One region of the Vescimonas fastidiosa genome, then DNA from elsewhere that is predicted to be linked to it. Evidence: predicted binding sites of a transcription regulator. Region 1 holds the regulator's gene; the other holds the start of a gene.
What was found. Region 1 encodes LexA, which represses DNA repair genes until DNA is damaged. Its sites were predicted from a motif close to CNAACANNTGTTNG; they were not measured.

Region 1 (6,178 bases):
TGCCCGGCATCGCCGCCCAGCTGCGCGGCACCCTGGCTAATATGCACGCAGCCCTGTCCTCGGGAGATACCCCGGACACCTGCATTCTGCGTCAAAGCTATTACCGCCTGCTGCGCACCGTCACCAACCTCACCGACGCCTCCCTGCTGGCGGAGGATTTCCCCCTGCCCAAGCAGGACATGGATCTGGTCCTTTTTATAGATGACCTGTGCCGCCAGGCCCAGCCCCTTTTGGAGCAGTGCGACCTGACCCTGTGCGCGGACCTCCGTCCCCGGCACCTCATCATGGGCTTCAACGGGACCTATACCGCCCGTATTTTCTGGAACCTGCTGTCCAACGCCGCCAAGTTCACCCCTGCCGGGGGTCAGGTGCGCGTCACCCTGCTCCAGCAGGGGAGCCAGGCCCTTTTGCAGGTGTCCGATACCGGCTGCGGCATTGCTCCGGAGCTTCAGGACACGGTGTACGACCGCATTTTCCATGCAGGCCGCATGGACCCTCCGCCCCACGGTCTGGGTCTGGGCCTGAGTCTTTGCCGCTGCTTTGCCCAGCGCCAGGGCGGAAGCCTCCTGCTCCGTTCCACCCCCGGCCAGGGCACCTGTGTCACCGTGTCTCTGCCCGCCCGGCGCTGCGGTGCCGCCGTGCAGGATGTGCCCTTCCACTATGCCGGCGGCTTCCAGCCGGTGATGATGGAGCTTTCCGATGCCCTGCCCTACGCAGGCTTTGCCGAAAAAAATCTGAATGAATAGAGCGTGCCGCAATATGAGCGAGAAAAAAGTCTTAGTGGCCATGTCCGGCGGGGTAGACAGCTCCGCCGCCGCCCTCCTGCTCCGGCAGCAGGGCTATGCCTGCGACGGGGCCATGCTGCGCCTGTACAGCGGAGAGACGGAGGGCACCTGCTGCTCTGCCGACGATGCCGCCGATGCCCGCAGCGTTGCCTACAGTCTGGGCATGAAATTCTATGTTTTCAATGAGACGGAGCGCTTTGCCCGGGATGTCATGGACCGCTTTGTCTCCGAATACTGCGCCGGGCGAACCCCCAACCCCTGTATCGACTGCAACCGCTGCCTGAAGTTCGGCGCCCTGCTGGAGCGCGCCCTGCTCCTGGGCTACGATTACCTGGCCACCGGCCACTACGCCCGGGTGGACTTCGATGCAGCCACGCAAAAATACCGCCTCCTCCGGGGCCGCGACCGGCACAAGGACCAGAGCTATGTCCTCTACCAGCTCACGCAGCACCAGCTTTCCCACCTGCTGCTGCCCGTAGGGGAGTACGACAAGCCCTCTATAAGAGACAGTGCCCGTCAGGCGGGCCTGCTCAATGCCGACAAGTCCGACAGTCAGGACATCTGCTTCGTCCCCGACGGGGATTATGTGCAGTTTCTCCGGGAATATGGCGGCGTAGACCTGACCCCCGGCGACTTTGTAGACCGGGACGGCCATGTGCTGGGCCGTCACAAGGGCCTGCCCTGCTACACCACCGGCCAGCGCAAGGGTCTGGGCGTCAGTGCCGGGAAGCATGTCTATGTCCTGCGGAAAAACGCCGCCGATAACACCATCCTGCTGGGGGATGATCAGGACCTTTTTACCTCCGACCTCACGGCAAACCGGGTGAATTGGATCAGCGGCGAGCCTCCTGCCGCCCCCCTCCGGGTCACGGCCAAAACCCGTTATAGCCAGACCGAGGCAGCGGCCACCGTGACCCCCCTTCCCGACGGCCGCATCCGGGTGACCTTCGACACTCCTCAGCGCGCCATCACCGCCGGTCAGGCCGTAGTCCTCTATCAGGACGAGGTCACCTTGGGCGGCGGCACCATTGAATGAAAGCCGCGTGTCAAAAAGCCTCACAGAGCTTGCCGCCCCACCGGCCCCTGTAATACCACCCTGCCCTTGCCACACCGGTGACCCATTCACCGGTGTGGCAATCTGTCTTTTTTCCCTCCCCCATCTTGCCCCCCGGGCCTCCCCATGCTATACTATCCCCGTAAACTTAAAGTTGCCCCCGAAAACCGCCCTGTGCAACTTCAAATAGGTGGTAAACCCACCCCGCGTCCTGTATGATAAAGAAAAAAGAGAGGAGGACTGAAATATGCCGACCATCCGCTGCGCCGCCTGCGGCAAACACTACGACTATCACCGGGAGGGCTGCTGCCCCCGCTGCGGTGCCTATAACCGCCCGCCCCGCCAGGAGTGGGTGGCAGCCGACGGCTCCGTCCACCACGGCACACCCTCGGAAAAGGTGTGCTACGAAAAGAAGGTCTGCTTCGAGGAGCAGACCCGCAAGCCCCGGAAAAAGCCCTCCGCCCCACAGGCGGAGGGCGCCGCCCCAAAGCCATCCCAGGTCCGCTATTCCAAGGGCAAGCCCCGAAATAACACCCTTGCCTTTGTTATCATCGTCATTGTTTTCCTGCTCATTTTCGCCCTGGCTAAGGGGGGTCTGCTGCACAAAGCCATCTGGGATCATGAATTCCGGGAGGCCAACGACTGGTCCGACATCGACTGGGATGATAGTGACTGGGATTCGGAGTCCACCACACCGGCTGTCCATTACCGGGACATCGAGGCCGACTGCGGCGACATCATCGACATCAGCGACGACCTGGCCATCCAAATTTTAGGCTATGTCTCCGGCGATAACGGACAGGTATATGTCCTCTATTGGGCCAGCGATACTGACCTCGCCAAAGCCCTGCTGGAAAGCGGCTCACTCCTACTCTGGTCCGATACAGGGGGCTTCGCCTGCCCCCCTGATGAAATAGGCGACGGCTATATCTATTTCAGCACCTACTCCCCGGACACCCGCTGGCAGACCCTCACCATTTCCGACTGCACCGCCGGCAATATCGCCATCCGCAGCCTCCTCCCCCACGAGGGTGCCGATATGTCCGACTACAACATCTCCACCACCGCCTACCCGGCATAAACCCCCGCACCTCTTGTAACCGTCCGTAGGGGTCGGCCTCCCGGACGCCCCGCCCACCGCACTCCTTGTAGCACATCCGTAGGGGCCGATGCCCACATCGGCCCGCCCGTTGTACCCCTTGTAACCACCCGTAGAGGTCGGCCTCCCGGACGACCCGCCCGCTGCACCTCTTGTAACCCCCTCGTAGGGGCGGGGTTCTCTTGCCCACCGTCGTGCCAACCGATTCCCGGCCACCGTTGTGGCCGCCAATCGGGGCACTTCCTCGAAACCGGCTCGCTTCCTCTGCCACCGGCAGCGCTTCGCCGATTTCCCCGCCCGCGGGAGGGGCAGAGCCCCTCCCCTACGCACTATAAGGGAACCCACCGTAGTCCTTGCAAAACCCGTGTCATTGCGAGGCCAGTTCGCAAACTGGCCGTGGCAATCCGCATCCCCCGTCCCCTTGGCCCCCTTGCCTAAAGGGGGCTGGCACGGCGAAGCCGTGCCTGGGGGATTCTTTTCCGCACCCTCCCCCCACACGCAAAAATACCGCCCGAAGCCATGGCTTCGGGCGGTATTTCTACACAACACAATTATTCACTTCATGCTCCCGGTCGATTACAAACCGGCGGCAACCATGCAGTCCAGCACCAGGGTCAAAATAACAAACACAGCGCCTACCCACTTGGTAGCCTTCGCCAGCTTGGCGTCTACGGTGCGAGCCTTGCCCTTGGACATATAGGAGTCGGCAATGCCGCCAATGGCGCCGGACAGGCCCTGGCTCTTACCGGACTGGAACAGCACAATCAGAATCAAAACAAGAGCAGCCAGCAGCTGCACAATGGTAACAGCGATCAACATAATCTTTCTTCCCTCCGTATTTTTGGATGCCATATGGCATAATATCCATTAAGTAATCATCATCATAGCATATTCTTTCCCCAAATGCAAGTATAAAACCAAAAAAGAATTCAAAAAAATAATCGAACAGTTGTTGCAATCTCCGGAAATGTGTGCTATACTATTTAATAACATAAGGCAGGAGGGGATCGTATGCAGAAATTGACCGCCATGCAGCAGAGAATCTACGACTATATCGCGTCCTTTATCCGCGACCAGGGCTATCCGCCCTCCGTCCGGGAAATCGGCGAGGCCGTGGGGCTGAAGTCCCCCTCCACCGTGCATTTTCATATTAAGCATCTGGAGGAGCTGGGCTACCTGAGCAAGGACGGGCGCAAGGGCCGGGCCCTGACCTTGGTGGAGCGGCCGGATGCTGCCCCCGCCACGCAGCAGGTCACGCCGGTGCAGGAGGCGGGCTATGCTCCCGGCCGGGTGCCGGTGCTGGGCGATGTGGCCGCCGGTACACCCATCTTGGCGCAGGAGTGCATTGACGATTATATCCCCTTCGACACCCAGGGTCGGGACGGGGAGTTTTTCGCCCTGCGTGTTCGGGGCGAGTCCATGCTGAACGCAGGCATTCTCCCCGGTGATCTGGTGGTGGTCCACCAGCAGAAAACCGCTCAGAACGGTGAGATCGTGGTGGCGCTGCTGGAGGACGAGGCCACGGTGAAGCGTCTCTCCCGCCGCAACGGGCAGGTCTGGCTCCTGCCGGAAAACGAAGCATACAGCCCTATTGATGGCCGCCACGCCTCCATTTTGGGCAAGGTGGCCGCCGTGGTGCGCACCTATTCTTAATTCTTTAAAATAATTTAAAATTTATAGCAAAGCATCCTGAAACCATGGGGTTTCAGGATGCTTTTGTTTGCTTTTTACAGGCCGAAGCCGGGGAAATTCAGCCCGCCGGTGAGGCTCTGCATGCTGTTTTCCAGGGCGTCCTCCGCCTGGCGCATGGCCTCGTTCACAGCGGAAATCACCAGGTCCTGGAGCATCTCCACATCCTCCGGGTCCACGGCCTCGGGCTGAATGGTCAGCTCGGTGAGCTGGCGCTTGCCGCTGACCGTTGCTTTTACCACACCGCCTCCGGCGGTGGCGGAGAAGAAGGCGCTCTCCACATCGGCCTGGGCCTTCTCCATTTCCTGCTGCATTTTCATGATTTTCTGCTGCATTTGCTGCTGCTGGCGCATCATTCCGGCGCCGCCGGTGAAGCCGCCTCTTGCGCTGTAACCCTTTGCCATACTTATGTTTCTCCTTATTTTATAATTATTATTTTATATTGAAATTATCCAGCCGTCCGGCCTCCTCCAGCAGCTCATCCATCCGGTCCGACGCAGGGGGCGGGGCCTCCCAGGGGGGCGTTTCGGCGGGCTTTTCCGCCGGGACAGACGGTGCCGATTCGGTGCTGTTTGGTGCCGGTTTGGTGCGCTTTGGCGGTGCCGATTCGGTGTCAGACCGGTGCAGCGGGGCGGACTTTCCGCTCCCCAGGGTGAACACCACCCGGACCGGGCTTCCGCACTGGGCCTCGGTGACGCTCTGAAGCACCCCGTTTACCTCGGGGCAGTCCAAATATCTTTTGACCATATCGTCCGGGCAGGTGACGGTGAGCACGCCGCCGGACAGGACGCCGCTGGCCCGATTCAGAAACACCCGCTTATCCGTCCGCAGCCCGGCCTTATACTGGTTTTGCAGGCGGGCCCAAATTTCGCCGTCCTCCCGGGCGGAGGCCGCCGCTTTCGGCTCGGACGGTGCCGGGGCTTTTTCCGCCGGGGCGGGCTGAATTTTCGGCTCCGGCTTGGCCGGGACAGGCTGGGCCTTGGGGGCCGGAGCGGAGGGAATGGGTTGGCGGATTTCCGGCTGCGGCACGGCCGGGGCCGAAGTGCTTTCCGAAGCCGGGGCCGCAAAGCCCTTGGCCGCCGCCTTTTCCAGCCGCTCCAGGCGGGTGTTCAGGGCCGAGAGGTCTCCGCAGAGGCTTTCGTCGCAGAGCTTCAGCAGGCACAGCTCCGCCTCGGTGCGGAGAGAGCCGCTGTCGCTGAGGCGGGCCAGGGTCTGCCCCAAAACCTCCGCCATATAGAACAGGCGACTGCCCGACGCGTTCGCGCCCAGAGCCGAGAGGGTCTTTTCCTCATACAGTCCCGTCAGCAGAGCCGCGCCGCCCTCCGGGGCCGTGTGCAGGATCAGTAGGTCCCGGCACAGGTCCGACAGCTCCCGCAGCAGGGCGGCGATGTCCTTTCCGTCCCGGTAGAGCTGATCCAGCAGCAGCAGGGCTTCCCGGGCGTCCCGCTTCAGAAGCAGTTCCATGAGCCGGGCGGTCTGCACTCCCCCTGCCAAACCCAGAAGGTTCAAAATAGCCGAAGCACTCAAGGTCCCCTCAAAGCTGCGGCACTG
Region 2 (6,178 bases), on a different replicon from region 1:
CTGGTACAAGGCCTCCCGCTTTTTTTCCGTGAGCTTTTTACTGTCGTTAAGACCCTCGATTCGGCAGCAGAGGGGCAAAATCACCGCGGCAGCATACACCGGCCCCGCCAAAGGTCCGGCGCCTGCCTCATCACAGCCGCAAATAATCCCCATCCCCTGCTCCGTTAGCTCTCGCTCGATCTGCCACAGATCTGTATTTTCGGTCATTTATTTCACATCCTCCACTGTTTCCAGTGTAAAGCGCCCTAACTTGCCACCCCGGAATTCATCCAGCAGAACTCGGCTCATACGCTCGGTGTCAACCTCGGCGCCCCGCATGAGAAAGCCCCGTTTACGCCCGGCTCGGGTCAGCAAATCGTAGCCCATTTCGTCCTCCTGAGGCTCCACCTTGTATCGCTCCCGAATAACCGCAGCGTAGTGCTTTCCCAGGTACTCCATGAGATAGCTACCCAGCTCCTCAATGTCCATCACATCGTCCTTGATGGCGCCGGTGTAAGCCAAATGCATCCCTACATTCACATCCTCGAATTTCGGCCAAAGCATACCGGGCGTGTCCAGCAGCTCCAGGGTGCTGTCCACCGGCACCCACTGCTTGCTGCGGGTGACGCCGGGGCGGTCCTCGGCCTTGGCGGTCTTGCGCTTGGCTACCTTATTAATAAAGGTAGATTTTCCTACATTGGGGATGCCCAGCACCATCACCCGCACCACACGGCCCACCTGACCTTTATCGGCATAGGACTGAAGCTTGTCCTTCAGTAACTCGCGCACGGCGGCGGCAAACTGAGCTGTTCCCACACCGTTTTTGGCATTGGACTCCAGGACAGCGTAGCCTTTTCCCCGGAAATACGCCGCCCAGCGGGCTGTCTCCTTGGGGTCAGCCTGATCCACTCGATTCAGCACTACCAGTCTGGGCTTTCCAGCCGTCATTTCATCCACATCAGGATTGCGGCTGGAAATGGGGATCCGTGCATCCAGAATCTCGCACACGGCATCCATGTGGCCCATTTCCGCCACAATCATCCGCTTTGTTTTCGTCATGTGTCCCGGATACCAGGACAGTCCTTCTATCTGCATGGCTACCTCCCTCTTACAGCTTGGTCAAATGAACTCCGGCGGCTTTCAGCATCAGCTTCTTGGTGCCCACCTTGTCGAAGGCCACCTCAATAAGCGCGTCACCACCCATGGGCCGAACGCTGAGCACCATTCCCTGACCAAAGGCGCTATGGCGTACCTGATCTCCGGCTTTTAATTGCATAAGCTGAGTAGACCCCGCCGACGGTGCCCGCCGGTTCGTGGTAGAATGCTGTAAAGTCTCATGCCTTGTCTGCTGCCTAATTTCCTGTGTTTTATAGGTTCCGCGGGGTGTACTTCCCCAGCCACCGGACCAGCTGTCATTCCACCCCTCGTCCCACTGAAGTGCCTTTCGGGGCTCCGGCTTTCCAATCCAGCGCATATTCTCTGCCGGAATCTCCTCCAGGAATCGTGACGGCATTTTCGGCTCCGTCTGACCGAAGAGCATCCGCTGGCGAACATTGGTCATGGTCAGGGTCTTGCGGGCCCGGGTCATGGCCACATAGCACAGCCGCCGCTCCTCCTCCATCTCCTCCTGCTCGCCCATAGCTCGGTTTCCGGGGAACACACCCTCGTCCATGCCGGTGACATATACATGGTCAAATTCCAGCCCCTTGGCACTGTGCATGGTCATCAGGGTCACACAGTTATCACTGTCGGACTGGCCGTCCAGATCGGTATACAGAGCCACATCGTTGAGAAATCCTGCCAGGGACGGGTCATCCGGGTCATTTTCTAAAAAGGCGCTGATGCTGGAGGCCAGCTCCTGCACATTTTCCAGTCGGCCACGGCTCTCCATGTCATTCTTATCCCGGAGCATCTGCATATAGCCGCTCCTTTGACAAACCTGGCTGTAGAATTCTACCAGCTCCAGTTCATCGCACAGGCTGCGCAGCTCCGAGATCATCTGACCGAACTCTTCCATTCGCCCGGCGGCAGACTTCAGCTCCGGGTAGCTTCGGGCAGAGCAAACGACTTCAAACAGAGACTTCCCCTCTGCCGCCGCAATGGCCTGCGCCTTTTCCACCGATGTCCCGCCGATCTTCCGAGAGGGCACATTGATGATCCGCCGCAGACGCAGATCATCCGCCGGATTGCACACCACGCATAGGTACGCCAGCATATCCTTCACTTCCGCTCGGTCGAAGAACTTTACGCCTCCTACGATTTTATAAGGTACGCCGTTGCGCTTGAAGGCATATTCCAGAGCGTTGGACTGGGCGTTCATGCGGTAAAGAATGGCATTATCCCTCCAGTTGGCGCCCCGATTATAACCGTTCATAATGTCGCCCACCACGAAGTTTGCCTCATCGCTCTCATTGAAGCAGGTCTTGATGGTCACCGGATCCCCGGCGCCGTTTTGGGTCCACAGGGTCTTGCCCTTGCGTCCCTCATTGTTGCGAATCACCGCATTGGCTGCGTCCAAAATATTCTGGGTGGAGCGATAATTCTGCTCCAGTCGGATGGTCCGGGCGTTCTTATAGCGCTGCTCGAAGCTGAGAATGTTGGTGATGTCTGCTCCCCGGAAGCGATAGATGCTCTGGTCATCATCACCCACCACGCAGATATTCCCGTGACCGCCCGTCAGCAGGCCCGCCAGGAGAAACTGCAGGTGGTTGGTATCCTGATACTCGTCAATGAGTATGTAGCGGAACTTATTCTGATAGTATGCACGCACCTCCCGGTCGCTTTGCAGCAGCGTAACCGTGTGCAGAATGATGTCGTCAAAGTCCAGGGCATTGGCCTCCCGGAGTTTCTGATTGTAAAGTTTATATACTTTACCAACCCTGATTTTCCGCCAATCTCCTCGCTGCTCCCACAGTTGGCAGAACTCCTCCGGAGACTGCATATCTCCCTTGGCGTTGGAGATCACTGACAGCAGCTCCCGTGTGGGAAATTGCTTTTCCTCCAGGCCTAAATCCTTGAGAATGTCCTTGATAACCCGCTTGGAGTCATCGGTATCATAGATGGTAAAGTTGCGGTCGTAACCCAATTTGTCAATATCCCGGCGCAGAATGCGCACGCAGGCAGCATGGAAGGTGGCCGCCCACACATCCAGCGCCTCTTCTCCCAGCATCCGCTCCAAGCGCTCCTTCAGTTCACCGGCAGCCTTATTGGTGAAGGTGATAGCCAGCACCTCCCAGGGCCGGGCCGGCTGCACGGCACACAGGTACTGCATCAGAGGCCGCATCTCCTCCTGGGGATCCTGGATATATTGCTCCAGAAATGCCACCTCGTCCTCGGAAATGGGGATGGTGATTTCTTCCGTGTCGCTGCCCCGGCCATAGCGCAGGAGGTTTGCCACCCGGTTAATAAGCACCGTGGTCTTGCCGGAGCCCGCCCCTGCCAGCAGCAGCAGCGGCCCCTCTGTGGTCAGCACGCCCTCCCGCTGCATAGGATTGAGTCGTTTGTAATCCAGCGCAATTGCCTCGCGCCGAGCGGTTATAAATCGTTTTTCTAATTCGTTCATGCTATCCTCGCTCTCTGTTTTTCACTCCTATTCTATAACAAATGCATCCGTTGGTCAACCGGAGAAATGCAAAATTAGAAAATTTGTTCGATTTTCTATTGACAAGAACGATTGTTCGATTTATAATGCGAGTAGAACAAAAGTTTTACTTGGAGGAAGCAACTATGACTACTTTCGGATGGATCATCACTCTCATTGGTATCGCTACCCTTTCCGGGCAGTTCATGCGTTTGGTAGAGCGGGTCGACCAGCCTCGACGCAGACGCAAAGCCGCTTGATATGGACCTGCTGGATAAGCTGGCTGTTCTCACGGATGCGGCCAAGTATGATGCCGCCTGCACTTCCAGCGGTGTCCGGCGTGAATCCAGACCCGGGAAGATCGGAAACACTTCCTCTTCCATTGCCGGCTGCTGCCATAGCTTTTCCGCCGACGGCCGATGTATCTCGCTGCTAAAGGTACTCATGACCAACTGCTGTGTGTACGACTGCAAGTATTGCGTCAACCGCCGCAGCAACGATACCCGCCGCACCGCCTTTACGCCCAAGGAGCTGGCCGAGCTAACGATTCAGTTCTACCGGCGCAATTATATTGAGGGGCTTTTCCTCTCCAGCGGTGTCCTGCGCAATCCGGACTACACCACCCAGCGTATGATCGAAGCTCTGCGTCTTTTGCGGCAGGACTATGGCTTCAACGGATATATCCACGCCAAAGCCATTCCCGGTACGGACCCGGCCCTGGTGCAGCAGCTGGGCTACCTGGCCGACCGTCTCAGCGTAAATATTGAGCTGCCCTCTCAGGAGGGTTTGGCTGCACTGGCACCGGATAAGACCAAGTCCGCTATTCTCTCCCCCATGCGGCTGATCCGCGACAGAGGTCGAGAAAATAAAGAAGAGCTGGTGAAGTATCGCCACGCCCCCGCCTTTGCTCCTGCCGGGCAGAGTACCCAGCTAATTGTGGGGGCAACCCAAGACAGCGATCGACATATACTCTACTTGACCCAATCCCTATACCAGCGCTATCGACTCAAGCGTGTATTCTATTCTGCCTATGTGCCTGTGGTGGAGAACTCTTTGCTCCCCGCCCTGCACACCAAGCCTCCTCTGCTACGGGAGCACCGACTGTATCAGGCGGATTGGCTTATGCGCTTTTATGGCTTCCGGGCCGAAGAACTGCTGGATGAAGCACATCCGAATTTCGACCCTACCCTGGACCCTAAATGCTATTGGGCCATTACTCACCCGGACCAGTTTCCGGTGGAGATCATGTCCGCGGATCTGGACCGCCTCCTGCGTGTTCCCGGCATCGGTCCTACCGGAGCTCGGCGTATCCTATCAGCTCGGCGTACGGGATGTCTTCACTCTGAGGACCTGCAAAAAATGGGCGTTGTGCTCAAGCGGGCGCAGTTTTTTATCCTATGCGGCGGGCAGATGCGCCCGGGTCTGCACTTCACTGCCGAAACGCTAACTCGACAATTACAGGCCGTAGAACAAAATGCTCTGCCTGTCTCTGCCGCCCCTCAGCTATCCCTTTTTGACGCAACGGAGTAACAGAATGTCTTGGAACGATATGATTTATGAATACGACGGCACCTACGAGGGCTTTCTCTGCTGTATATTCGAGAGTTATGTAAACAAAGAATTCCCCATTGCCTTTGTAAGCAACGAGGAATTCCCTGTTCTCTCCCTCTATTCTATTCGCGCCGTGGAGACGAACTTGAACCACAGCGACCGTATTCAGCGCAGCCTATCGTCCCTTTCCGTTAAGGCTGCGCATCTGCTCTACAGAGCTTTTTATACCTGCATGGATAATAAAGAAGCATACCTGTACGCTTTTGTGAAAAAGCTCTACGCCGACGGCCCTCAGTTTCTTCTCTGCCGATCGGACAGTGCCTGCTATCCTCTGTACAAGGCTGTGCGTCATCTCTCCGGTGAGTTGGAGAAGCTGCGGGGTTTTGTCCGTTTTTCAGACTACGACGGCATCATGGGTGCCGAGATTACGCCCAAGAATCGAGTGCTTCCCTTTCTACGGCAGTATTTTTGCAGCCGATACGCCGGGGAGGCTTTCTTCCTTTATGACCGCACTCATGGTGAGCTGCTTCTCTACAAGGACGGCCGCTCTCGCATCATCTTCGTGGATTCCCTGACCTTGGCACCGCCCAGCCCCCGGGAAGCAGAATACCGAAAGCTGTGGAAAACCTTTTTTGATACCATTGCAATCCGGGAGCGGCACAATGAGCGCTGCCAAAACACCTTTTTACCTAAGCGCTATCGCAGCACCATGACGGAGTTCCAATCCGAGACAGTTGTCACTCCCGAAGCATCTCCCGCAGATGCGCTACCCCCTTTCGCTCCAGACGCGATACCTGCACCTGCGACACCCCCAATACTCGTGCCGCCTGCTCCTGGGTCATGCACTTAAAAAAACGCAGATAGATGGTTTCCCTCTCCCGCTCCGGTAAGTCCCGGATGGCCTCCCGCAGCGCAATTTTTTCCACCAGCGACTCCTCCGGCGCATCTGTACCCAAGGTGGATTCCAGTGTCAGCCCCTCTGCCGTCTCCTGCTGCAACGACTCCGGTGCAGCGGTGGCCAGCTCCGCCGTGGCAATTTCCTCGGCGCTCCAGCCGGTCTCTGCGGCC

Region 2: KI236_RS02780 (putative DNA modification/repair radical SAM protein) is a predicted target of LexA. The motif match lies at 3,646-3,659, and genes of this name have one in related genera.

The regions. Positions count from the first base shown of each region.
Region 1 covers NZ_AP023416.1:744,939-751,116, reverse strand. The annotation lists gene KI236_RS10945 (sensor histidine kinase) at 1-746, shown strand, start outside; gene mnmA (tRNA 2-thiouridine(34) synthase MnmA) at 760-1,821, shown strand; gene KI236_RS10935 (PhlB family protein) at 2,087-2,920, shown strand; gene secG (preprotein translocase subunit SecG) at 3,515-3,757, opposite strand; gene lexA (transcriptional repressor LexA) at 3,950-4,591, shown strand; gene KI236_RS10920 (YbaB/EbfC family nucleoid-associated protein) at 4,666-5,031, opposite strand; gene dnaX (DNA polymerase III subunit gamma/tau) at 5,060-6,178, opposite strand, start outside.
Region 2 covers NZ_AP023415.1:571,018-577,195, reverse strand. The annotation lists gene KI236_RS02795 (ribonuclease HII) at 1-207, opposite strand, end outside; gene ylqF (ribosome biogenesis GTPase YlqF) at 208-1,074, opposite strand; gene KI236_RS02785 (ATP-dependent helicase) at 1,088-3,541, opposite strand; gene KI236_RS02780 (putative DNA modification/repair radical SAM protein) at 3,821-5,089, shown strand; gene KI236_RS02775 (TIGR03915 family putative DNA repair protein) at 5,094-5,960, shown strand; gene KI236_RS02770 (sigma-70 family RNA polymerase sigma factor) at 5,848-6,178, opposite strand, start outside.